DNA from 2 places in the Zhihengliuella halotolerans genome. Region 1 is predicted to be linked to the other one. Evidence: predicted binding sites of a transcription regulator. Region 1 holds the regulator's gene; the other holds the start of a gene.
What was found. Region 1 encodes LexA, which represses DNA repair genes until DNA is damaged. Its sites were predicted from a motif close to TCGAACANNTGTTCGA; they were not measured.
Positions count from the first base shown of each region.

Region 1 (12,057 bases):
GCTCGAGCACGAGGCTGCCAGCGGGCTCGCTCCGCTCAAGGCCCGGCTGGCGCAGGTCGACCCTGCCTCAGCGGAACGCCTCGGCGACGAGCGCCGCATCGTGCGCGCGCTGGAGGTCTTCGAGCTGACCGGCCGGCCCTTCAGCTCCTTCATGCCGCGCCGCGAGTACGTCACGGACGCGGTTCAGATCGGCCTGAACATGGAGCGCAGCCGACTGCACGAGCGTCTGCGCGCACGTGTCGCGACGATGTCGGAGGCCGGCCTGCTCGCCGAGGTCCGTCGGCTCGCGGACGAGGGGCTGCGCGAGGGGCGGACCGCCTCGCGGGCTATCGGCTATCGCGAGTACCTCGACGTTCTCGATGGTCACTGCGACGAATCCGCGGCGATCGAACGCACGATCGTCGCGACACGGAAATTCGCCCGCCGCCAGATCACGTGGTTCGGGGCGGACCCCCGGGTGACGTGGCTCGATGCGCTCGATACCGAGATCGGGGCCCAGGCGGGCGACGTCGTCGTGCGTGGCATGGCCGGCCGCGCGTGACGGAACAAATCCAACGGACCCACGGTTAGGGTTAAACCATGAGCACTCACCCAGTGGACGCACTCACCACCCTCCTCGCCGTACCGTTCGCCAAAGGGCACGGGACGGGGAACGACTTCGTTCTGATTGCCGACCCCGCGGGCGAGTACGCGATCTCGGCTGAGCAGGTCGCCGCCCTGTGCGATCGCCACCACGGGATCGGCGGCGACGGCTTGATTCGCGCCGTGCGCACGCGCGACGTCGACGGCGCCGAAGAACTGCACACCGCCCACCCGGAGGCCGAGTGGTTCATGGACTACCGCAACGGCGACGGATCCATCGCGGAAATGTGCGGCAACGGGGTCCGCGTGTTCGTTCACTTCCTCATCGACCAGGGGCTCGTGGCCCTCGACGCAGGGGAGAGCCTCGCCATCGGCACCCGCGGGGGGCTTAAACGGGTCACCGTCTCCGAGAACGGCTACGCCGTCGATATGGGCGCGTGGCGCTTCACCTTCCCAGACCAAGCCGAGGAGCGGGCGCTCGATTCGCTCGTCGAGACGCCCGGCATCGACGCGGCCCGGCCCGCACTGAGCGTAGACATGGGCAACCCGCATACGGTGGTCGCGCTCCAGCAGCGCCAGGAGCTGGCGGCAGCCGAGCTGCATACCGTGCCGACGGTGGATCCGAAGCCGGGGAACGGGACCAACGTCGAGTACGTCGTGCCCGCCGAGCCCCTCGTCGAGGATGGCATCGGGCGCATCGCGATGCGCGTGCACGAGCGCGGAGTGGGCGAGACCCGGTCCTGCGGCACGGGAGCGTGCGCCGCGGTCATCGCGACCCGACACTGGGCCGGGGGCGTGGCCGCCGACGCCTGGGACGTCGAGGTGCCCGGCGGGGTCGTTCGCGTCCGCTTCAGCGACCGGGGCGACGGCGTCGAGCACGTCGAACTCTCGGGCCCGGCGGAGATCGTCGCCCACGGACGGATCGGTTAGTCGGCGCGCTGGACCTTCAGGACGCGGAATGACTTGGCGGTGGACTCGCGAACGGTCGTGAGGTCGTCCGGGAGCTCGCGGTTGAGCCAGGTCAGCAGCGAGTCCGCGCCGAGGTTCTTCTGGACGACGAGCCACGCGGTTCCACCGGGGGCGAGCCGGGGCAGCCACGTCAGCAGCAGCTCGTGCAGGGCCTGTTTGCCGATGCGGATCGGCGGGTTGGACCAGATGGTGTCGAACGCGACGTCTGCGGCAATGGTTTCCGGCCGGCCCGCGACGACATTCGTCAGCCCCAGTGCTGCCGCGTTGTCCCGGGTCAGAGCGATCGAGCGTTCATTGACATCCACCGCATGGACGGTGGCGTCGGGCGAGGCCAGGCCCAAGGTCAGGGCGATGGGCCCCCAGCCGCAGCCGAGGTCGAGCAGGTGCCCTGAAGATGACGGGGCGGGGACGCCGGCGAGCAGGACCGCGGTGCCCTTGTCGAGGCCGTCGGGGCTGAAGATCCCTCCGGCTGTTTCGACTCGGCGCTCGGAGCCCGCGAGCTCGACCGTGATGGTCCTGCGCTGTTCCGGAGTTGCCGGCTGCGCGCTGAAGTAATGCTCTGAACCCATGGAAGAACCTTAAGCGCTGGCCGCGAACCGCGCGAATCACGAAAGTGATAGAGTTTTCCCTATGACTCTGATCATTCTCTGACTGCGCCCGCGGCATCGCGCGCTGAAACGGCGCCCCCAGCACGCTCCTGCCCGTGTTGCGGCCCGTCGCGTCCGCCGAACCGCAGTAGCCACAGCCCTGACGACGTCACGTCGTCGAGTCATCCCACCTCAGGTTCTCGCCATCCATAGCCGCCTGATCGCGCCGAGCGGAACGCGGCCGCGCGCTGCCATCCCAAAAGAGGGGCGCGGGCGACTATCCTTGAGGTACCAGTCTTTGCAAAGGAACTATGACCCAGCACCATAAAAACCACCCCGGTGACGATTCTTCTCGCGACGAGGCGACGACGCCGGCAGCGCAGGCGGCCGACGCCGAGATCCAGTCCGTGATCGAACGGATCCTCGCAGCGGAGGCGGCGGGCGGTACGTCGCCCGCGGCGGATTCCGAACGGCCCATCACGGGCCGGGCCCGGGAACTCTCCGACGGGATCGAGCACGGCACCTACGACGGCGAGCAGCAGGACCTCGCCGACCGTAGAGCGCTGCGACGGGTCTCCGGCCTGTCGACGGAGCTCGAGGACGTCACCGAGGTCGAGTACCGCCAGCTGCGGCTCGAACGCGTCGTTCTCGCCGGAATCTGGAGTGATGGCACGGCCGAGGACGCGGAGAACTCGCTGCGCGAGTTGGCCGCCCTGGCCGAGACCGCCGGTTCCGAGGTTCTCGACGGACTGATCCAGCGCCGGCTCAAGCCGGACCCCGGCACGTTTCTGGGCTCCGGCAAGGCGGAAGAGCTGCGCGACATCGTCGCAGCAACCGGCGCGGACACGGTCGTTGTGGACTCCGAATTGGCCCCGTCGCAGCGACGCGCGCTGGAGGACATCGTCAAGGTCAAGGTCATCGACCGCACGGCGCTGATCCTCGACATCTTCGCCCAGCATGCCAAGAGTCGCGAGGGAAAGGCGCAGGTCGAACTGGCTCAGCTCGAATACCTGATGCCGCGCCTGCGTGGCTGGGGTGAGTCCCTGTCGCGTCAGGCCGGTGGACGCGTTGGCGCCGCCGGCGGCGGCATCGGTTCGCGCGGACCGGGCGAGACGAAGATCGAGCTCGACCGCCGTCGCATTCGCAGTCGGATGTCGAAGCTGCGGCGCGAGATTGCGGCCATGAAACCAGCGCGTGAGGCGAAGCGCGCAAACCGCAAGCGCAACACCGTCCCGTCCGTCGCTATCGCGGGCTATACGAACGCGGGCAAGTCGTCGTTGTTGAACCGCCTGACGAACGCCGGTGTGCTCGTCGAGAACGCATTGTTTGCGACTCTGGACCCGACGATTCGCAAGGCGGAGACGCCGGATGGCGTCGGGTTCACGATCGCTGACACGGTCGGCTTTGTGCGCTCGCTGCCCACCCAGCTGGTCGAGGCGTTCAGGTCGACCCTCGAAGAAGTTGCCGACGCCGATCTGATCCTGCATGTGGTCGATGTCTCGCACCCCGACCCAGAGGGGCAGATCCGCGCTGTACGCGAGGTCCTGCGAGACGTCGACGCGACGGAGATCCCGGAGATCATCGTCCTGAACAAGGCCGACGCCGCGGATCCGTTCGTCATCGAACGCCTGCGCCAGCGCGAGCCGCGCACTGCTGTCGTGTCCGCCCGCACTGGGGACGGGATCGCCGAGCTGGTCGACCTGGTCTCTGCGGCCATCCCGCGTCCTGACGTGCTGATGGACATCCTCGTGCCGTACCAGCGCGGGGACGTCGTCAGCCGGTTGCACGGAAACGACGCCGAGATCCTGGCGACCGAGCACGTCGCGAACGGCACGCGCATGCGTGTGAAGGTGCGCGAGTCCCTGAGCCCGGAACTCGAGGAGTTCCGGGTGGAGGGCGACGACGAGACACCGCAGGATGCCTGAGGTCAGGGAGGTCCTCGACCTGCTCGACACGGCCGTGAAACGTATGGGCGGGACCAGCCGGGCCGGGCAGCAGGAGATGGCCAAACACGTCGCCGAGTCGCTCGGTACCGGCCGGCACCTGTTGGTGCAGGCCGGGACGGGCACCGGCAAGTCACTTGCCTACTTGATTCCCGCGTTGGCCCACGCGGTGAATTCGGACAAGCCCGTTGTCGTCTCCACTGCGACGCTGGCCCTGCAGGCACAGATCGTCAGCCGCGACGTGCCCCGGCTCCTGGAGCACCTCGCAGACGAGCTCCCACGCCCGATGGACGTGGCGATCGCCAAGGGCCGAGGCAACTACGTCTGCAAGTACAAGCTCGGGGGCGGCTACCCGGACGACGACGAGGGGGCGCTGTTCTCGCTCACGGAGGACGGTGCCTCGAGGCAGCAGGCATCAGGGCCAACGTCCCCCCTGGGGCGAGACGTCGTCCGCGTCCGCGAGTGGGCCGAGGAAACGCCGACGGGTGATCGCGACGACCTGCGCCCCGGCGTCAGCGACCTGGCGTGGCGCCAGGTCTCCGTCAGCGCCCGTGACTGCCTCGGCGCCCAGAAATGCCCGATGGCCGAAGAGTGCTTCAGCGAGATGGCGCGCGCCCGGGCCGCCGAATCCGACGTCGTCATCACCAACCACGCGATGCTTGCCGTCTCGGCGTTCGAGGGGCTCGCTGTCTTGCCGGACTTCGACACGGTCATCATCGACGAGGCGCACGAACTTCAGGATCGGGTGACCGGATCGGTGACGCGCGATCTTTCGGGCAGCATGGTCCTCACTGCGGCCAGCGCCGCGCGCAAGCACTGCCGCGTGAACGTCGACCAGCTCACGCAGGCCGCGAAAGCGCTCGACAAGGCGCTCACCGGGGTACCCGCCGGCCTTATGCCCAAGGGTCTGAACGAGGCGCAGGCGGTAGCGGTCGGGGAGGTCGCGGACGCGGCGCGGGTCGCGATGTCCGACTCGAAGCCCGAACCGAACGAGCCCGTTGACGGGGCGCGCCAGATGGCACGCTCGCAGCTGTCCTACCTCGTGGAGATGGGCGACCGGCTCCAGGAGTCGACCGACCAGCGCGAGGTCGTCTGGGCGTCCCGCCCGGGCAGCTTCGTGCCGGGTCAGGGCTACGTGCAACCGGACGATTCAACCCCGGCCACGCTGTACGTCGCCCCGCTCTCCGTCGCGGGCAAACTCCGCGAGGGCCTCTTCGACGGGCGGACGGTCGTGCTGACTTCGGCGACCCTCGCCATCGGCGCGGCGTTCGAGCACGTGGCCGGGGACCTCGGCCTGCTCGGCGACGGTGCACCGTCCTGGGAGGGAATCGATGTCGGCAGCCCGTTCGACTACCCGAGGCAGGGGATGCTCTACGTCGCCAAGCACCTGCCCAAGCCGGGAAGGCAGGTCTCCGCAGAGGCACTCGACGAGATCGCCGACCTGATCCACGCCTCCGGTGGTGGCGCCCTGGTGCTGTTCTCCTCGAAGCGTGCGGCCGAAGATGCGGCCGAGGCCCTGCGGCCGCGGCTGAATGAGACGATCCTCTGCCAAGGCGAGTCGGGCATGAGTGCGTTGGTCGAGCAGTTCTCGGAGGAACCGGACACCTGCCTTTTCGGAACCATGACCCTGTGGCAAGGCGTGGATGTCCCGGGTCCTTCCTGCCGGCTGGTCATCATCGACCGCATCCCCTTTCCGCGGCCCGATGATCCGCTGTCGACGGCGCGCAGCCGGGACGTGGCCCAGCGCGGGGGCAACGGTTTCATGTCCGTGGCGGCCAGCCACGCTGCCGTGCGGCTCGCGCAGGGCGCGGGACGGCTAGTGCGGTCGACCACGGACCGCGGTGTCGTCGCCATTCTGGACTCGCGACTCGCAACCGAGCGCTACGGCGGATTCTTGCGGGCATCCCTGCCGGCAATGTGGCCCACTGTCGACAAGACGACGGTCACCGGGGCGCTCAAGCGCCTCGCCGAGCACAACTGATCCGCCACGAAAAGAGGAGGGCGCCTACCCCGCGGGGTAGGCGCCCTCCTCTTTTCGTCGCCGCAGGCGACTCTAGATTGAACGCATCACCGAGACGACCTTGCCCATGACGGTGGCCGAGTCGCCGAGAATAGGCTCGTACTGCCGGTTCTGCGGCAGCAGCCAGGTGTGCCCGTCCCGCTGACGGAACGTTTTCACGGTCGCCTCGTCGTCGAGGAGCGCCGCTACGATGTCGCCGTTCTCTGCGTCGCTTTGTTGGCGGACGACGACGAAGTCGCCGTCGCAGATGGCGGCTTCGACCATGGAATCGCCGCTGACCTTGAGCATGAAGAGTTCACCCTGACCGACGAGCTGACGGGGGAGCGGCATCATGTCCTCGACGGTCTGGTCCGCAAGAATCGGGCCCCCTGCGGCAATGCGGCCGACGAGCGGGACCATCGCAGTGTCGGCGGCGCTCGTGAGTTCGGCTACTGGCCGGCCGCTCACCGTCTTCATGTCGTCTGTCGCCGAGTGCGCATTCTCATCCGACAGCGTCAGCGGCTTGAGGATTTCCATCGCCCGCGGACGGCGGGGGTCGCGCCGAATGTAACCGAGCTTCTCGAGCTGAATGAGTTGATGCGTCACGCTCGAGAGGCTCGCGAGGCCGACGGTGTCGCCGATCTCCCGCATCGACGGCGGGTAGCCGTGAGCTGCGATCGACCGCTGGATCATTTCCAGGATCTTGCGCTGGCGCAGCGTCAGACTCTTGCGCTGGCGGCGCGGTTTGGGGGACTCACTCGAGGCCATGGCCACACATCCTTGCTACCCGTTCGGACACCCCGGCTGACTCGAACCCAAAATGCGGGTGCCGGCTGGTGAAGTGACTCCTACGAACCACCTGCTTCAACCATAGACGATTTTCGACCCAGCTTCAAAGATTTATTCGAAGGTGTCTCGACAAGCATCGCTCAAGGATGCTAGACATGGACATGCAAGCTTCGAAGTCCTGTTCTAGTTCGAACTTCGATCGTGATGCGGAGCTTCGAATTCGAGGTTTCACCCGGCAGAGGATGCGGGACGGGAACCATTGTACGAGAAAGAAAGGCAAGACCTTGGCACATATCTCACTCGCGCCAGACCCCTCCTTCGCCTCTACGGCCCAGCTTTCCGCGCCCCGGACCCGTCCGGGAAAACTACGCCTGACGCAGCGCGGACGTTTCGTTCTCATCGGGCTTCCGCTGATGCTGGGCGCCGCGCTCCTCGTCCTGCTCGTAGGTCTTTTGAACTCGCCGGCCAACGCGGCCGGCAGCCTCGAAGTGGCCGCGCCCGAGGTGGAGGCGGTCACGGTGTTGAGCGGTGACAGCCTCTGGGGTCTGGCGCAGGAGTTCGCTCCGGCTCGCGATCCGCGCATCGTGATCTCGGAGATCGTGGAACTGAACGGGCTGGAGAAGCAAGTTGTCGAGGTCGGGCAAGAGGTCTTCGTCCCTGTCGGTTGACGGGCGAACGTGGTCATTTTAAGACTCCCGCCGGTCCGGCATTCTGAACTCGGGCAGCATCAGAACTAAGCTGGATCGGTGAGTGATGTTCTAGAGAGACTGTCGAAGCTCCCACTGCGAGAGAACCTGCGGGGCCTGCAACCCTACGGTGCACCCCAGCTGGATGTCCCCATACAACTGAACGTCAACGAGAACACGCATCCGCTCCCGGAAGCGGTCAGCCGGGCCATCGCGGACGAGGTCTTCGCCGCCGCGCAACGGCTGAACCGGTACCCGGACCGAGAGTTCGTCGAGCTGAGGTCCCGCCTTGCGGACTATCTCGGCCACGACGTGAACGCGGACCAGGTCTGGGCTGCGAATGGATCCAACGAAGTCCTCCAACAGATCCTGCAGGCGTTCGGCGGACCGGGCCGGAGCCTGCTGAGCTTTCCGCCCACGTACTCGATGTATCCGCTGCTCGCCAGCGGTACCGACACGACCTACATCGCCGGCGCGCGGGCCGACGACTTCCAATTGACCGCTGAGTCCGCGGCAGCCCAGGTTCGCGCACACCGGCCGAACATCGTTTTCCTGTGCTCCCCGAATAATCCGACCGGGACCGCACTGGGCCAGGATGTCGTCACCGCGGTCTACGATGCGGGTCAGGAATCGCAGGCCATCGTGGTCGTCGACGAGGCCTACGCCGAGTTCCGCCACGCGGGAACGCCGTCAGCCCTGGAACTTCTCCCGGGACGGGAGCGGCTGATCGTGAGCCGGACGATGAGCAAGGCTTTCTCCCTGGCCGGCGCCCGTTTGGGCTACCTGGCGGCTGCTGAAGAAGTGACGGCCGCCCTGCGGCTCGTCCGCCTGCCCTATCACCTGTCGGCCGTGACCCAGGCGACCGCCAACGCGGCGCTCAAGCACGTCGGCGCGCTCCTGGCCAACGTGGAGGACATCAAGATCCAGCGCGACCGGATCGTTGACGAGCTGACCAGGATGGGGCTCACTCCGGCCGCGAGTGACTCCAACTTCGTATTCTTCGGGGGGCTCGAGTCCCCGTCCACGGTCTGGTCGGGCCTTGTTGCCAAGGGAATCCTCGTCAGGGACGTCGGGATCCCCGGGCACCTGCGTGTCACAGCCGGAACCGAGGCCGAGACTGGCGCCTTCCTCCGCGAGCTCGAGGCTCTGCTCGAGCAGGACCGCGCCGGGCGCTGATCGCCCGCGCACGGACCGCGCGTTCGGCTGCCGCCGGATCGCTAAACTAGACCTGCAGCCCACCAGCTGCCGCCCCCATCGTCGAAGGACTAGAGAATGCCCGCAGAACTGCTTTCGGGTCGTCGTGCCCGTATGGAACGGAAGACCAGCGAGTCCTCCGTCTCCGTCGAACTCGACCTCGACGGCACCGGAGTCGCGAAGATCAACACGACGGTGCCGTTCTACGACCACATGCTGACCGCACTCGCGCGCCACTCGATGATCGATATCACCGTCGAGGCCTTCGGCGACACGCACATCGACGTCCACCACACTGTCGAGGACGTGGCCATCACCCTCGGCGAGGTCCTCCGCGTCGCGCTCGGTAACAAGGCCGGAATCCGGCGGTTCGGGCAGGCCACCGTCCCCCTTGACGAGGCCCTGGCCCACGCCGTCGTCGATGTGTCCGGCCGTCCCTACCTCGTCCACGACGGAGAGCCGGCCGGTCAGGAATACCATCTGATCGGAGGCCACTTCACGGGCTCGCTCACGCGTCACGTCTTCGAGGCCCTGACGCTGCACGCCCAGATCTGCCTGCACATGCGCGTTCTCGGCGGACGGGACCCCCATCACATCGTCGAGGCGCAGTTCAAGGCGCTGGCCCGTGCCCTGCGCGAGGCCGTCGAGCCAGATGCTCGCCTGGGCGGGGAGATCCCCTCCACGAAGGGCGCGCTCTAGATGGCGGCGCCGAAGGTCACCGTCCTCGACTACGGATCAGGCAACGTCCGCTCAGCCGTGCGCGCTCTGGAGCGGGTCGGAGCGCAGGTCACGCTGACACGCGACCCCAAGCTGGTGGCCGAGGCAGATGGTCTCGTCGTGCCGGGCGTCGGCGCTTTCGCCGCCGTGATGGCGGCGTTGAAGGACGTCGGCGCGGTCCAGCAGATCGGACGGCGTGTCGCGGGCGGACGGCCCGTACTGGGCATCTGCGTCGGGCACCAGGTCTTTTTCGAAGAGGGGGTCGAACACGGCGTCCGCACCCAGGGCATCGGGGAGTGGCCGGGCACCGTCGAACGACTCGACGCGCCGGTGGTGCCGCACATGGGGTGGAACACGGTCGACGCTGCCGAGGGCAGCGTCCTCTTCGAGGGGCTGCGCGACGAGCGCTTCTACTTTGTGCACTCGTACGGGGTGCAGAAGTGGGAGTTCGAGGTGCTGCAGCCGCGGATGAAGCCGCCGATGGTCACCTGGTCGACGCACGGCAAGCCCTTCATTGCCGCCGTCGAGAACGGGCCCCTCTCCGCCCTGCAATTCCACCCCGAGAAATCCGGCGACGCCGGAGCCCAACTCCTCCGCAACTGGCTGGGCACTCTCTGATGTGGTCCATTCTCCTCATGGCGCTGGGCGGCCTCCTCGCCGGCGGCGCCATCTCCCTGCGCCGGCAGAAGGCCCACAAATCCTGGATCGTCGTTCTCTGGGTACTCGCGGGCCTGTCCTTGCTGGCGGCCTACATGCTGACGCTGCGCTAATCCATCCCCTCCCCACCGAAGGAACTCTCATGAGCACAGACATTCTCGAACTGCTTCCCGCTGTCGACGTCGCCGACGGTCAGGCCGTCCGCCTGGTCCAGGGTGAGGCGGGCAGCGAGACCGGCTACGGCGACCCGCTCGAAGCGGCGATGGCGTGGCAGGAAGCCGGCGCCGAGTGGATCCACCTCGTGGACCTGGACGCGGCATTCGGTCGGGGAGAGAACACGGAGATCCTCCGTCGCGTGGCCGATGAAATGTCGATCAAGGTCGAGCTTTCGGGCGGAATTCGCGACAACGAGTCACTCGAGCGCGCGCTGGAGTTCGGTGCCACCCGCGTGAATCTCGGCACGGCTGCACTGGAGAACCCGGAGTGGACGGCCGAGGTGATCGCCCGCCATGGGGACCAGATCGCCGTCGGGCTCGACGTGCGCGGCACGACCCTCGCCGCGCGCGGATGGACGAAGGAGGGCGGCAATCTCTGGGACGTGCTCGCACGCCTGGAGGACGCCGGGTGCGCCCGCTACGTCGTGACTGACGTGACGAAGGACGGGACGCTCCGGGGCCCCAACGTCGAGCTGCTCAAGGAGCTGTGCGGTCGCACGGAGAAGCCCGTCGTCGCCTCCGGCGGCATCTCCAGCCTCGACGACCTCCGGGTGCTGCGCGAGCTCGTGCCGCTCGGCGTTGAGGGAGCGATCATGGGCAAGGCCCTCTATGCCGGCAAGTTCACACTGCCAGAGGCCCTCGACGTCGCCGGCCGCCGCTAGGAATCCATGACGCACGACGACGCGGCCGACCGCCCGCAGCCGGCGTCACCGGAGGCCCACGGCAGTGGGGCCGGTGGCGCCAGAGACTTGCCGGGGCACATCGCCGCCGCACTTCAGCGGGCCGGTGGTGCGGCCGATTCCGCAGGACAGTCGTGGGAGGGGCGCGACCTCTCGGGCGAGGGGAACCCGCTGCACGATTTCGACCAGGACGATGGTCTCGCAGATCCCGGATTCACGGCGGCTCTTGACAGGCTCCGCCGCAAAAGCGGCTCGGAGGAGGACGTCGTCGCTGCGCTCGCGACGGCGCGCGTCTTCGTGCCCGTGGTTGCCGCGCTGGCCGAGGGCGGCCTCGGCGAGCACGGCTTCACGGAGGACAAGGAAGCCGACATGGCTCTGGTCACCATCAAGGCACCCGACGGACGCAGCGCCCTGCCGATCTTCACCTCCGTGGCGGCTTTGCAGGGGTGGCATCCGGAGGCCCGCCCGGTTGCGGTCTACGCTCCGCGTGCTGCCCTGTCGGCGGTGCAGGAGGATTCGCAGTTGCTCGTGGTCGATCCCGGGGCGGAAACGACTTTCGTCGTTCGACGGCCCGCGATGTGGGCGCTCGCGCAGCAGCGCCCCTGGACGCCCAGTTACCGGGACGAGTCCCTTGTCGAGCTGCTCAGGGAGCTCTCGGTTGGCGAGCCGATCGTGCGCCGGCTGGCGTTGTCCGCCGGCAGCGGCGTCGCGTGCCGAGACCGGGCCGGCGGCGTCGTGCCGGGCGGGGGGCACGGGCCGGAACTGCGGCTCACCATCACGTTCGCTCGCGAGACCGACCCTGCGCAGGCCCAGGCCGCCGTCGGACGACTGCAGAAAACGCTGTCCACGACCAAGGAGTTCGCGGAGGCCGTCGACTCCCTGGAGATGCGGTTGGCTTCCGAAGCGTAGCCGGGCACGGAAAAGCCCGTGGGGAGCCGCCGGCGGCGGCTCCCCACGGGCGCAAGTCTGTCGGAGCGGTTGCTGCTACGAGACCGGGCCGGTGAACTTCTCGCCCGGGCCCTTGCCCGGAGCGTCCTGG
Region 1 is NZ_SHLA01000001.1:1,571,923-1,583,979, reverse strand. Features, by position in the region: gene miaA (tRNA (adenosine(37)-N6)-dimethylallyltransferase MiaA) at 1-541, shown strand, start outside; gene dapF (diaminopimelate epimerase) at 580-1,512, shown strand; gene EV380_RS07135 (class I SAM-dependent methyltransferase) at 1,509-2,120, opposite strand; gene hflX (GTPase HflX) at 2,450-4,063, shown strand; gene EV380_RS07125 (ATP-dependent DNA helicase) at 4,056-6,062, shown strand; gene lexA (transcriptional repressor LexA) at 6,135-6,848, opposite strand; gene EV380_RS07115 (LysM peptidoglycan-binding domain-containing protein) at 7,025-7,537, shown strand; gene EV380_RS07110 (histidinol-phosphate transaminase) at 7,616-8,731, shown strand; gene hisB (imidazoleglycerol-phosphate dehydratase HisB) at 8,828-9,448, shown strand; gene hisH (imidazole glycerol phosphate synthase subunit HisH) at 9,449-10,084, shown strand; gene EV380_RS16590 (hypothetical protein) at 10,084-10,236, shown strand; gene priA (bifunctional 1-(5-phosphoribosyl)-5-((5-phosphoribosylamino)methylideneamino)imidazole-4-carboxamide isomerase/phosphoribosylanthranilate isomerase PriA) at 10,266-11,000, shown strand; gene EV380_RS07090 (SseB family protein) at 11,007-11,927, shown strand; gene EV380_RS07085 (DUF1844 domain-containing protein) at 12,003-12,057, opposite strand, start outside.

Region 2 (12,057 bases), 1.6 Mb from region 1:
GTCAAGAAGATCTGAGCCCTGCGAGGATCATCTGACCTGCGGGGCGTCAGTGCGGCAAGCTGATTCCGTGCGCGCCCTCGTGGGCCAGCCCGTCCGCGAGCAGCGACGCCAGACACCGCTCCAGCTGGTCGGCCTTCGCGTCCGTCGCGAGCACGACGTCGGCGGCCACCAGCTCGTCCCGACCCAAGGGGGCATCCGCCCCGCGGAGCACCGCCATGAACGCCCCGCGCACCTGCCGGTCCGTGCCGGCCCACGGCTGGCCCTTCGGCGTGTAGTGCGGGGCCGGCTGGCCGGCCTCGATCCACGCGCAGGACGACGCCACCGGGCACGCGTCGCACTTCGGGTTTCGCGCCGTGCACACCAGCGCGCCCAGCTCCATGACCGCGGCGTTCCAGCGACACGCGAGCGCGCCGTCGTCGTACTCGCCCCACGGGCCGGGAAGTCGCGGGTCCGCCGCGTCGCGCGGTGGCATGAGCGCCGCCGCGAGGCGCGCTTCGGCGGCGGTGTAGCTGGGTTCGGGTAGGGCATTGCCGGTGATGGCGCGGGCGTGCACGCGGCGGATGTTGGTGTCGACGACGGTTTCCGGGGCACCGAACGCGAAGCACGCGATCGCGGCGGCCGTGTAGTCGCCGACTCCGGGCAGCGAGATGAGTTCGTCGAACGAGCCGGGGACTTCGCCGTCGTGGTCCTCGACGATCCGCTGGGCCGCCGCGTGCAGGCGCAGAGCTCGCCGCGGATAGCCGAGCTTGCCCCACGCGCGCAGCGCCTCGCCGGACGGCTCCGCCGCGAGATCCGCGGGCGTCGGCCAGCGCTCCATCCACTCGTGCCACACCGGCAACACGCGCACGACCGGGGTCTGCTGCAGCATGTATTCGCTGACCATCACGCCCCACGCGCCGGCCTCGGGGCGCCGCCAGGGCAGGTCGCGCCCGTGGACGTCGAACCAGTGCGTTATCTGCGTGTGCAGCCGGTGCAGGTCGGCAGGGGCGGGGGTCAGGGTTGTCTTCTGCACCCGAATACCCTAACGCGGCGCGCGTTCCGCGCTCACCGGCCGCGCGGTTATACGCTTGCAGCATGCCAACCCCTCGTCGTCGATCCAGCCCGGCCGTCTACCGCCGCCGGCGCCTGGTCGTGCTGCTCGCGATGCTCGTTGTCGTCGGCCTCATCGTCTGGGGATCCATCGCCGCGGTCGGTGCGCTTCGCGCTGCGACGACAGCGGACCCGGACGTGACGGCCAACCCGCCTGAAGGCGGCGGAGGCGACGACGGATCGCCGTCGGAGGGTGACGGTGCGGGCGCCTCGAAGAGCCCGGAGTCGACGGAGGAACCGACGAGCTGCCAGCCGCGCGACGTCGTTGTGAAGGCTTCGACCGAGCAGCGGAGGTACGGGCCCGAGGAGAACCCGGTGCTGGTCATGACCGTGGAGAATTCGGGCGGATTCGACTGCGAGGTCAACGTCGGCACGGGGGAGCAGGAGTTCCTGGTCACAAGCGGCAAGGACACTGCGACGTCCACCGCAGACCGCATCTTCTCGACCGCCGACTGCCTCGCGGATCCGGCGGATCTGCACATCACCTTGAAGCCCGGGCAGCAGGAGACGGCCCGTTTCACGTGGGAGCGCGAACGCAGCGCACCGGGCTGCCAGGCCGTGTCGGCGAAGCCGCGACCGGGCACGTACCTCTTTCAGGCGAAGCTCGGGAACCGCGAGTCCAGTGTCGCCGTCTTCGAGCTTCAGTAGTCGCCGCCACCCATTGACAGGCAAGCACATACTTGCATAATCTCGGGCCATGGCAGGAGACGTCTTCAAGGCCTTGGCTGACCCGACTCGCCGCTGCATTCTGGACGAACTCGTCGAACGCGACGGGCAGACGCTTTTCGAGCTGTGTACTCGTCTGGTCTCCAAGCACGGCCTCGATCTGTCACGACAGGGCGTCAGCCAGCACCTGGCGGTCCTCGAGGAGGCTGGCCTGGTCCGCACTCGTCGCAGTGGCCGATACAAGTTCCACGACCTGAATATCGAACCCCTCGAGACCCTGGCCACTCGGTGGCTGCGGCCTCCGAAGCCAGGAGGAGAAGCATGAGAATTCACCAGTTGAGCGTTTTCGTCGAGGACCAGGAGGCGGCCCTCCGCTTCTACACGGACGTCCTCGATTTCGTGAAGCGGCACGACATCCCGCTCGGCGCGGACCGGTGGCTCACCGTCGTCGCTCCGGACGAGCAGGACGGGCCGGAGGTTCTGCTCGAGCCCAATCGTCACCCTGCCGCACGCCAATACCAGGAGGCGCTTGCCGCCGATGGCATCCCGGTCGTCTCGTTCGCCGTGGACGATGTGGAGGCCGAGTTCGAGCGGCTCAAAGGCCTGGGGGTCAAGTTCACCCAGGATCCGCTGACGATGGGCCCGGCCACGACTGCCGTCTTCGACGATACCTGCGGCAATCTCGTGCAGATCATCCACGTCAACTAGTCCGAGTCGGCGTCCTCGGCGTCGCTCTGGTGGGCTCGCCGGATCTCGACCTGTTCCAGCGTCCTTGACCGCACTCGGTCGCGGCGGCTCCGCGGTTCCCGATGCGCTACTGCAGTTCCGGAGGGTTCACCAGGGTGGTTCGTCGTCTGCTGCGTTCCATCGTCGCCGGCGTTCCTCGGCGGCCTCTTCGAGGCTCCGCCCTGTGGCAGGGTCCCAGCGGGTCGGGGAGCCTTCTTCGAGCGTGAAGGGGCGTGCGGTCTCGCTCGGGTTCCAGCCCGGCGGGCTGTTCTCGTCGCTGCCGCCCGCGCTCGTTCCCGTGTCCACTGCAGGTCTCGTGTTCGGGGCAGAGTCCGGTAGCACGTCCCGTTTCGGTGTGGTCTTGGCTTCGGGTGCCACTGGTGGTGGTGGTTCGGGTCGGTGGTGTCGGCCGCGGCGGGTGAGGACGTTGACTGTTGGGCGGTATGTGCCGGTCGGGTCGTACCAGGGTGGTGCTTTCACGTGTGGGACTCCGTCGGTGATGCTGATGTCCCAGCCGGAGTTTTCGAGGTGGTGGTGGTGGAACCAGCAGAGCAGCACTCCGTTGTCGGTGTGCGTCGGACCGTCCTCGGCGTGCGCGTGCACGTGGTGGATTTCGCACCAGGAGGCCGGGATCGTGCACCCGGGGATCACGCACCCGCCGTCACGGGCCGTGATGGCCCGGCGCTGGTGGGCGTTGAAGACTCGTTCCTTCGTCCCGAGGGCCACGATGCGGCCAGCACGGTCGAAGAGGACTTTCTGCACGGCCCCGGCGCACGCGATGCGGTGGGCGATCCGGGCGGTTGCGGGGATGTCGATGCCGTCCAGGGTCGCGCTCCCGGCCGGATCGGTGAGGTCTTCGGCGGTGATGTGCACGAGCAGGGTCGCGGCGTCCCCGCCCAGTGTTGGGGTTTCGGCGGAGCGGGCGGCAGCGGTGAGGATGGAGGCGAGTACGTCGTGGCGTTTCTGCGCGGGCGTGCGCTCATCCACGACCGCCGGCGTCCCGGAGGTCGTGCCGGTCTCAGCAGTAGTGCCGCCAGCAGTGCTGGCCTCACCTGCGGCTTCGGAACCGGCGACATTGTCGCCGTCCGCGCCGCCGTGCGTGGCTGCAGCATCCTCAGCGCCGGTAGCGCCGGCGTGGGTTTCTGGGTTCGGGTCGGTGCCGTGGTGGCGGGCCGCGGGATTCAGATACGCCGCGAGGAGCCGGGTGAGTTGGGCGGCGGTTTCGGGCATCAAGTTCCCGCGGACAGGGATCAGCCCGTCCCGGGCCGACCCGAGAGTCAGGCCGCGGCGTGCGGCGGCACGGGTGGCCTCGGGATCGGGTCCGTCCTGATCCAGGTGCGCTTCCCAGACCTGGGAGTGGATCTTGACCTCCGCGAACGTCGCCGCCGGCATCCCGCCGGCGCCTTTGTCGGTGGAGCCGTCCGGAGTGCCGGTGCCGTCGTCCGGGCCGCTGCTGGAGCTGTCGTCGGCATCGGCCGCCGAGTCCTGTGTCGCGAAGTCTCTTCCGGTGGTGGCGGTGGCGGTGGCCACGAGCGCCGCCTCGGCCGCGGCCGCCGCACCCGGGTCCGCCCGCGGGCCGACGCGGGTAAGCATCCCGGTGAGCAGTTCCGCGGTCTCGATGCCCAGGCTCCCGGCGTGCAGGGCGTCCGCGATGTCGGGGAACCGCGCGGGAAGCTCTTCACCGGTCAATGAGACACCGGCCCGGGTCCGCGCGTCCAGTCCGGCCCGGCGGCGGACCTCGCGCCCCGGGGCGCCGGTGAGACGCTCGAGCAGCTCACTACCGGTCCGGCACCCGTACCGGGCCGAAAGCCGGTCCTCACCCAGACCCTGACTGGAGCGGTCCTCGATCTCCCCGGCGGCACGTACGCGCAGGGCGTCGACGAGCCGGCCCAGGGCCTCGACCGCACCCGCGGCGTGCACGAGGTCCGCGTCACTCAGGGACCCGACCTCGGGGCAGAGTCCGGTCAGGTGCTCGGCGGCCTCGCGGACCCGGCCCGCGGCGCCGGAAGCGGCGGCGGGGGTCTCCGTGGGGTGCGTGATGGCCATGCCTCTATTTTAGTACAGGACAGCGATTTGTAGTATGGGCTGTGGGTACTTTTGGAAGATGTATTCGATTTGTGGACAGAGAGTGCGAGGCCCTGCGGCCGGGCTCCGCGGGACCTTGATCCGCGGGCTGTAGCGGGGGTGGAGGGACGGGGTGTTGCGAGGTGTCGCGGTGGTTGACCGGGTCAGGAGAAACGGTCGAGCAGGCTCGACTCCGCGACCTTCGAGAGATTCTCCCGGACGGTCCTGGCTCGCTGCTCGCCGATGCCGTCCACGTGCATCAGGTCGGTGATGTCGGCGGCCATCAGCTTCTGCAGGTCGTCGAAGTTCTCCACGAGTCGGCCGGCGACCGCCCGGGGGAGCGCCTTGATGCCCGCGAGTAGACGGTGGCCTTTGGGACGCAGGGGCGACTCGAGGGTGTCGGGGTGGGCGCTGCACCCGAGGACTACCGCGATCTTGTTCAGGTCGATGATCTCCGCTGATGAGAAGTGGCGCAGCTTCGACAGGGCGACGTCGATGGCCTCCGCCGTCGTGCCGTTCTTGGAGTAGTCCTTGAGCAGGATGTCGCTGCCCGGGCCGAGGCCGGCCGTGAGCTCGTCGAGCTGGAGGGACAGCAGGCGGCCGTCGACGCCGAGCTCGAGCACGTACTGGGCGATCTCCTCCGAGATGCGCCGGACCATCTCCTGGCGCTGGAGGACGACGGCGACGTCGCGCACGGTGACCATGGCCTCGATCTCCAGCGATGAGAGCTGGCTCGTGACCTGATCGAGTCGCATCCGGTACCGCTCGAGGGTGGCGAGCGCCTGGTTCGCCCGGGCGAGGATCGGCTCCGAGCCCTCAAGGACGTGGCGGATCCCCTGGACGTAGATCGCGATCGTCTGCATGGACTGCGAGACGGAGATGACCGGGAAGCCCGTCTGGATGGCGACGCGCTCGGCGGTGCGGTGGCGGGTGCCCGATTCCTGCGTCGGGATCGTGTGGTCCGGAACCAGCTGCACTGCGGCACGCAGGATGTTGGAGGAGTCCTTGTCGCACACGATGGCGCCGTCCATCTTCGCGAGCTCGCGCAGGCGGGTGGGGGAGAAATGGATGTTGATGTCGAATCCGCCGGAGCAGATGGAGTCCACTGTCTTGTCGAACCCGAGGACGATCAGGCCGCCCGTGCGCCCGCGCAGGATCCGCTCCAGCCCGTCCCGCAGCTGGGTTCCGGGCGCGACGCGGGCCAGCGTCGCGCGGAGCGCGTCTTCGGGGCTCTTGGTCATGGAGGGTTCCTCTGCGGCGGTGGTGAGTGGTCAGCCCAGTTTATGCCCCGTACGACGACGGCGGGTGGCCTACTTCCTCGGGAATACGGTCTGCAGGGCCTCGGCCAGAGTGGTGACCTCTCGGACTTTGAAGCCACTGGGGATGCCCGTGAGGGGCTCTGGGCTCGGCGGCACGATCGCGTGGGTGAAGCCGAGCCGTTCGGCCTCATGGAGGCGCCGCGAGATCTCGGGCACCCGCCGGACCTCGCCCGCGAGGCCGACTTCCCCGAAGGTCACGAGCCTGCGCGACAGGGGTTGATCGGCGTAGGCGCTGGCCAGCGCCATCGCGGCAGCCAGGTCGACCGCCGGTTCCGTGAGTTTCACGCCGCCGACGGTCGCGACGTAGGTGTCCCGTTCCATGAGGAATACGCTGGCGCGCGCCTGCAGGACCGCCAGCAGCATCGACATGCGCGAGCTGTCGAGGCCGGTGACCGAGCGCCGTGCCTGTCCGCCGGAGGTGGGGGAGACCAGCGCCTGGATCTCGGCGAGGAGGGGACGGCGCCCCTCCAGCGAGACGGTGACACAGGTGCCGGAGACCTGCTGTTCCGTGCCGGCGATGAACAGGCCGCTCGGATCGGCGAGGCCGATGATGCCGTTCTCCGTCAGGTCGAAGCAGCCGACCTCGTCCGTCGGGCCGTAGCGGTTCTTGATCGCCCGCAGTAGGCGCAGGCGGGAGTGCCGCTCGCCGTCGAACTGGCACACGACGTCGACGAGGTGCTCGAGCAGGCGGGGCCCCGCGATCGAGCCCTCCTTGGTCACGTGGCCGACGAGGATCGCGGTCATGTTCCGCTTCTTCGCCGCGCTGATGAGCGACGAAGCGACCTCGCGGATCTGGGTCACGCCCCCGGCGGCGCCGTCGACCTCTGTGGAGGAGAGGGTCTGCACGGAGTCGACGATGAGCACGTCCGGAGACAGCGCCTCGACCTGCCCCAGAGCCTGCGCCAGGTCGGTCTCGGCCGTCAGGTGCAGGGTGTCCGCGATGGCGCCGATCCGGTCCGCACGGAGCTTGACCTGCGCCGCCGACTCCTCGCCCGTGACGTAGAGGACGCGGTTGCCGCTGACGGCTGCCCGCGACGCGACGTCGAGCAGCAGGGTCGACTTGCCGACGCCGGGCTCGCCGGCGAGGAGGATCACCGCCCCGGGCACGAGGCCGCCGCCGAGCACGCGATCGAGTTCGCCGACGTAGGTGGGCCGGAACTGCGCGGCGGAGGCGTCGACGTCGGCGATGATCGGAGCCGGTTCGGCCACCGACGCGGCCTGGGTCCGGGCGCCGACCGGGCCGTTGTCGCCGATGCTGCCCCACGCTTGGCATTCGCCGCAGCGGCCGACCCACTTCACGGTGGTCCAGCCGCACTCGGCGCAGCGGTATCCGGGGGTCTTGCCGCGTGATGATGTCTTGCTCGCCATGGCCCCGACTCTAGCCGCTGCCACCCGCATTAGAGCCTCGGCAGATAGCCGCGTGCCTCCTCGTGGTCGAGGCCTGCGGCCTCCAGCAGGTCCACGGTCATCGGCCGCAGGATCATGACGAGCGATTCGCATTCGAGGCCCGTGACCCCGAACTCGCGCGGATCCAGCTCGGCCGCGCAGGCGGCCAGCTCGACGCGCGCCGCGTGCTCGGCCCGCGACCGCGCGGCGGCGCTCGTCTCCGCGATCGACGCCCTGAGCGGGGTGATCGCGTCGGCCAGCGAGTCGAAGTAGGTCGACAGCGCTTCCGCGTCGGCGGTCCCCACGGCCCCGTGGGTGATCGCCGCGGCGAGTCTGCGCGCGATGACCCGCACGTTGCGCACGGCGAGGTCGGTCTGCTCGGCGACGCGCGCGATCCGCTTGAGTTCGCCGCGCTGCCCACGATAAGCGGGCGACATCGTCGCGATCTCCTTGGCCCCGCGCAGCATGACGGGCAATTCGTCGACGCGCTTCTGCGTGCCGCGTGCCCGCACGAGGGCGTGCCACGCGAGGGTCGAATCGAAGGTGCGCACCGCCGTCGCACTCTCCCGCAGGACCGCGGCGAATTCGTCGAGCAGGCTCTCGAGTTGGGTCGCGGGCTCGTGCCGCGGATTGCGCGGCGTCAGGACGGCGATCAGCAGCGCGAACAGCCCGCCGACGACGGCGTCGGCGCTGCGCGTGAAGACGCCGCCGTCCGGCGCCGGCAGGAGCACGACGAGTAGGGACTGGAGTCCCAGCTGGGTGCTGAAGATCGTTCCGGAGTCCAGGAACCTCGCGATGATCAAGGAGATCAGCACGACGACGGCGGCCTGCCACAGCCCTGAGCCCACCGCGTGCACCAGCAGGTCACCGACGAGGATCCCCAAAGTGCAGCCGCCGGCGACCTCGAGGGTGCGGCGCAAGTGTGTATCGTGGCCGAAACCGAGGGCGATCATGGCGCTCGTCGCGGCGAATAGGGGCCCTTCGTGGCCGAGTAGTTCCTCGGCGATCCAGTAGGCGCCCACGGCGCACACTGTGATCTGCAGGATCTTCCAGGCCGAGGACCTCACGCGCAGCACACCGACTCGTGCGCGGCGCTGGGTGAAGCGCGCGCTGCGGCCTAGATGTTCGGACATTCCCACACGTATAGTCTCGCATGCAGGGGTTTCGTGTGATCTGCGTCTCCAAAGGTGGAAGATGCAAGTGCCGTTAACCTTCCGTTCACCTTTAACGGTCGGGGGCTTTACCTCGGGGCCCTAGTTTCGAGAGCGGTCCTGATTAGAACCCAATCATCCAAGGGGAATGCACGTGAAGAAGCTCAGCTTCGCCAAGTCTGCAGTAGTCCTGTCCGTTGCAGCACTGGCACTGTCCGCCTGTGGCGGCTCGAACAACCCGACGGCCGACGGCGGCGAGAGCGCTGCCGCAGGCGGCGGCGAGCTGTCCGGCACCATCAGCGGCGGCGGCGCCTCCTCGCAGGAAGCAGCCATGACCGCCTGGGTCGACGGTTTCCGCGGCGTCCAGGCCGGTGCCACCGTTCAGTACAACCCGGTCGGCTCCGGTTCCGGTCGCGAGGGCTTCCTCGCCGGCCAGTACGTCTTCGCCGGCTCCGACGCCGCGATGGACGCCGAGGAGCTCGAGTCCTCGCAGGACCAGTGCGGGCCGAACGGCGCCTTCCACATCCCGGGTTACATCTCCCCGGTCGCCGTGGCCTTCAACCTGGAGGGTGTCGACACCCTGAACCTCGATGCCGAGACCATCGCCGCGATTTTCACCGGCGAGATCACCACCTGGGACGACGAGGCCATCGCCTCCCAGAACGACGGCGTTGAGCTGCCCGACACGCCGATCACTGTGGTTCACCGCGCCGACTCCTCGGGCACTACCGAGAACTTCACGGATTATCTCGCCGCGGCCGCACCCGAGAACTGGACCTACGACGTCGTCGAGGACTGGCCGGAGGAGATCGTGGCCGAGAACGCCCAGGGCACGCAGGGCGTCGTCGGCCAGGTCACCGCCACCGATGGTGCCATCACCTACTCCGACGCCTCCGCAGTCGGCGATCTGGGCACGGTGGCCGTCAAGGTCGGCGACGAGTACGTCCCGTACTCGGCCGAGGCCGCCTCCAAGGCTGTTGAGAACGCCAACCCGGTCGAGGGCGCCGCTGAGAACGACATGGCTGTCGAGCTGGACCGCGATACGGATGAGGCCGGCACCTACCCGATCGTCCTCGTGTCGTACCACATCTACTGCAACGACTACGCCGACCAGGAGACTGCTGACCTGGTCAAGGCCTTCGCCGAGTACGTGGTCTCCGAAGACGGCCAGTCGACCGCCGAAGGCTCCGCTGGCAACGCCCCGATCTCCGAGTCGCTCCGCGAGCGCGCACTCGAGTCCATCTCCGGAATCGGCGTCCAAGGCTAAGCAAGCGGTCATTCCGACGCCGAGCGCCTCACGCACGAATGGTCTCCGCGGCAGTCCCTCCGCCACGGAGGCCATTCCGTGCGCGCAGTAGTGTAGGACCCGGGCCCTATGGGCCGGTCCCTCTGACAACGTCACTCCTACCGTTCGAAGGAATCCTGTGACAACCACGACTCAGCAGTCCGCACTGCATGACCCCAAGTCAGCAGGCGGTCGCGCCGGAGATAAGATCTTCTCCGGCATCACGCTGACGGCGGGCATCGTGATCCTGGCCATTCTGGCCTTTGTCGCGCTCTACCTCGTCATCGAATCCCTGCCCGCGCTCACTGCGGGCGAAGGCGAGCTGGCCAACGGCAAGACGAGCTTCTGGAGCTACGTCGGCCCGATGATGGTCGGCACGCTCATCGCCTCCGGCGTCGCCCTGTTGATCGCCACGCCGGTCGCCGTCGGCGTCGCACTCTTCATCTCTCACTACTCCCCGAAGAAGCTCAGCCAGCCGATCGGCTACGTCATCGATCTGCTCGCCGCGATCCCGTCGGTCGTGTATGGCGCCTGGGGCATGACCTTCCTGGGTCCGCTCCTGGTCCCCGCCTACCGGTGGCTGTCCGAGAATGCGGGCTGGATCCCGATCTTCGCCGGCGGCTACTCCCAGACCGGCCGCACGCTCTTCACCGCCTCCGTGGTGCTGGCCGTGATGGTGCTGCCGATCATCACGAGCATGTGCCGCGAGATCTTCGTGCAGACCCCGAAGCTCCACGAAGAAGCGGCGCTGGCCCTTGGCGCGACGCGCTGGGAGATGGTCAAGATGGCCGTCTTCCCGTTCGCCCGCGCTGGCATCGTCTCCGCTGTCATGCTCGGCCTCGGACGCGCCCTCGGTGAAACCATGGCCGTGGCGCTCGTGCTCTCCCCGGGCGTGCTGTCGGCCAACCTGATCTCGGCCGGCAACCAGACGATTCCGGCCGAAATCGCTCTCAACTTCCCCGAGGCCTTCGGGATGCGCCAGAACGAGCTCATCGCGGCCGGCCTGGTCCTCTTCGTCATCACCCTCGTGGTCAACATGATCGCGCGCTGGATCGTCAGCCGCCACAAGGAATTCTCGGGAGCTAACTGATGACCGCCAACGTGAAAACCGAACTCGAGAACAAGGGCCGTTCCCGCCTGACGGTGGGGCAGAAGCCCCGATGGACGTGGGCGGCATGTCTCGCGGGGTCCGCCATCGTCGCCGCCGCGGTCTTGGCACTGATCGGCTTCAATGTCGCCGGCTGGGCCGTTCTGACTGCCGTCCTCTACGTCATCTCGATGTACGTCGCGACGCTGACCATCGAGAACCGACGCAAGGCCACGGACGGAATGTGGACCAACCTCGTAGTTGGTGCGTTCCTGGTGGCCTTGCTCCCCCTGATCTCTGTCATCTGGACAGTGCTTTCCATCGGGCTTCCCGGCCTCCTGGCTCCGGGATTCCTGGCCTCCGACATGCTGGGTGTCACGGGCGCCGTCGACCAGCAGAGCGTGGCGGAGGGAACCGGCGTGCTCGGCGGCGTGAAGCACGCGCTGATCGGCTCACTGCTGATCACACTCGGCGCCACCGTCATCTCGGTCCCGATCGGACTGCTGACCTCCATCTACCTTGTCGAGTACAGCCGAGGCGGCGTCTTCTCGAAGGCCATCACCTTCTTCGTCGATGTCATGACGGGTATTCCGTCGATCGTCGCCGGTCTTTTCGCTGCGGGTCTGATGATGACCCTCGTCGGCCCCGGTACCAACGTCATGGGGTTCTCAGCGGTCCTCGCGCTTTCCGTGCTGATGATCCCCGTCGTCGTCCGCTCCACCGAGGAGATGCTCCGCGTGGTGCCCAATGAACTGCGCGAGGCGTCCTACGCACTCGGCGTCCGCAAATGGCGCACCATTCTGAAGGTCGTCATTCCGACGTCGATTTCGGGTATCGCCTCCGGCGTCACTCTGGCCATCGCCCGCGTGATCGGAGAGACGGCACCGATCCTGGTCACCGCGGGTGTCGCGATCCAGACCAACTGGAACCTCTTCCAGGACTGGATGATGTCGCTGCCGGTCTACATCTACCGGCAGATGATGTTCCCGACGGCCCCGTCGGCCCCCGATCCCTCGGAACAGCGTGCCTGGGCGGCAGCGCTGGTTCTGATCATTATCGTCATGCTGCTGAACCTGATCGCACGTATCGTCGCCAAGACTTTCGCGCCGAAGAAGTCCGGCCGCTAAGCACCCCTCGAGATTTCAAGAAGGAACATCATGTCCAAGCGCATCGACGCCATCGACCTGAACGTCTACTACGGCAAATTCCTTGCCGTTTCAGACGTCAACATCAATATCGAGCCGAAGTCCGTGACTGCCTTCATCGGCCCGTCCGGCTGCGGAA
Region 2 is NZ_SHLA01000001.1:3,180,796-3,192,852, forward strand. Features, by position in the region: gene EV380_RS14630 (zinc ribbon domain-containing protein YjdM) at 1-15, shown strand, start outside; gene EV380_RS14635 (HhH-GPD family protein) at 47-1,012, opposite strand; gene EV380_RS14640 (hypothetical protein) at 1,075-1,737, shown strand; gene EV380_RS14645 (ArsR/SmtB family transcription factor) at 1,787-2,080, shown strand; gene EV380_RS14650 (VOC family protein) at 2,077-2,463, shown strand; gene EV380_RS14655 (HNH endonuclease signature motif containing protein) at 2,590-4,527, opposite strand; gene disA (DNA integrity scanning diadenylate cyclase DisA) at 4,710-5,786, opposite strand; gene radA (DNA repair protein RadA) at 5,856-7,232, opposite strand; gene EV380_RS14670 (FUSC family protein) at 7,262-8,383, opposite strand; gene pstS (phosphate ABC transporter substrate-binding protein PstS) at 8,556-9,668, shown strand; gene pstC (phosphate ABC transporter permease subunit PstC) at 9,826-10,776, shown strand; gene pstA (phosphate ABC transporter permease PstA) at 10,776-11,900, shown strand; gene pstB (phosphate ABC transporter ATP-binding protein PstB) at 11,931-12,057, shown strand, end outside.
Region 2: the regulator LexA is predicted to act here: its motif matches at 4,580-4,595, upstream of EV380_RS14655 (HNH endonuclease signature motif containing protein).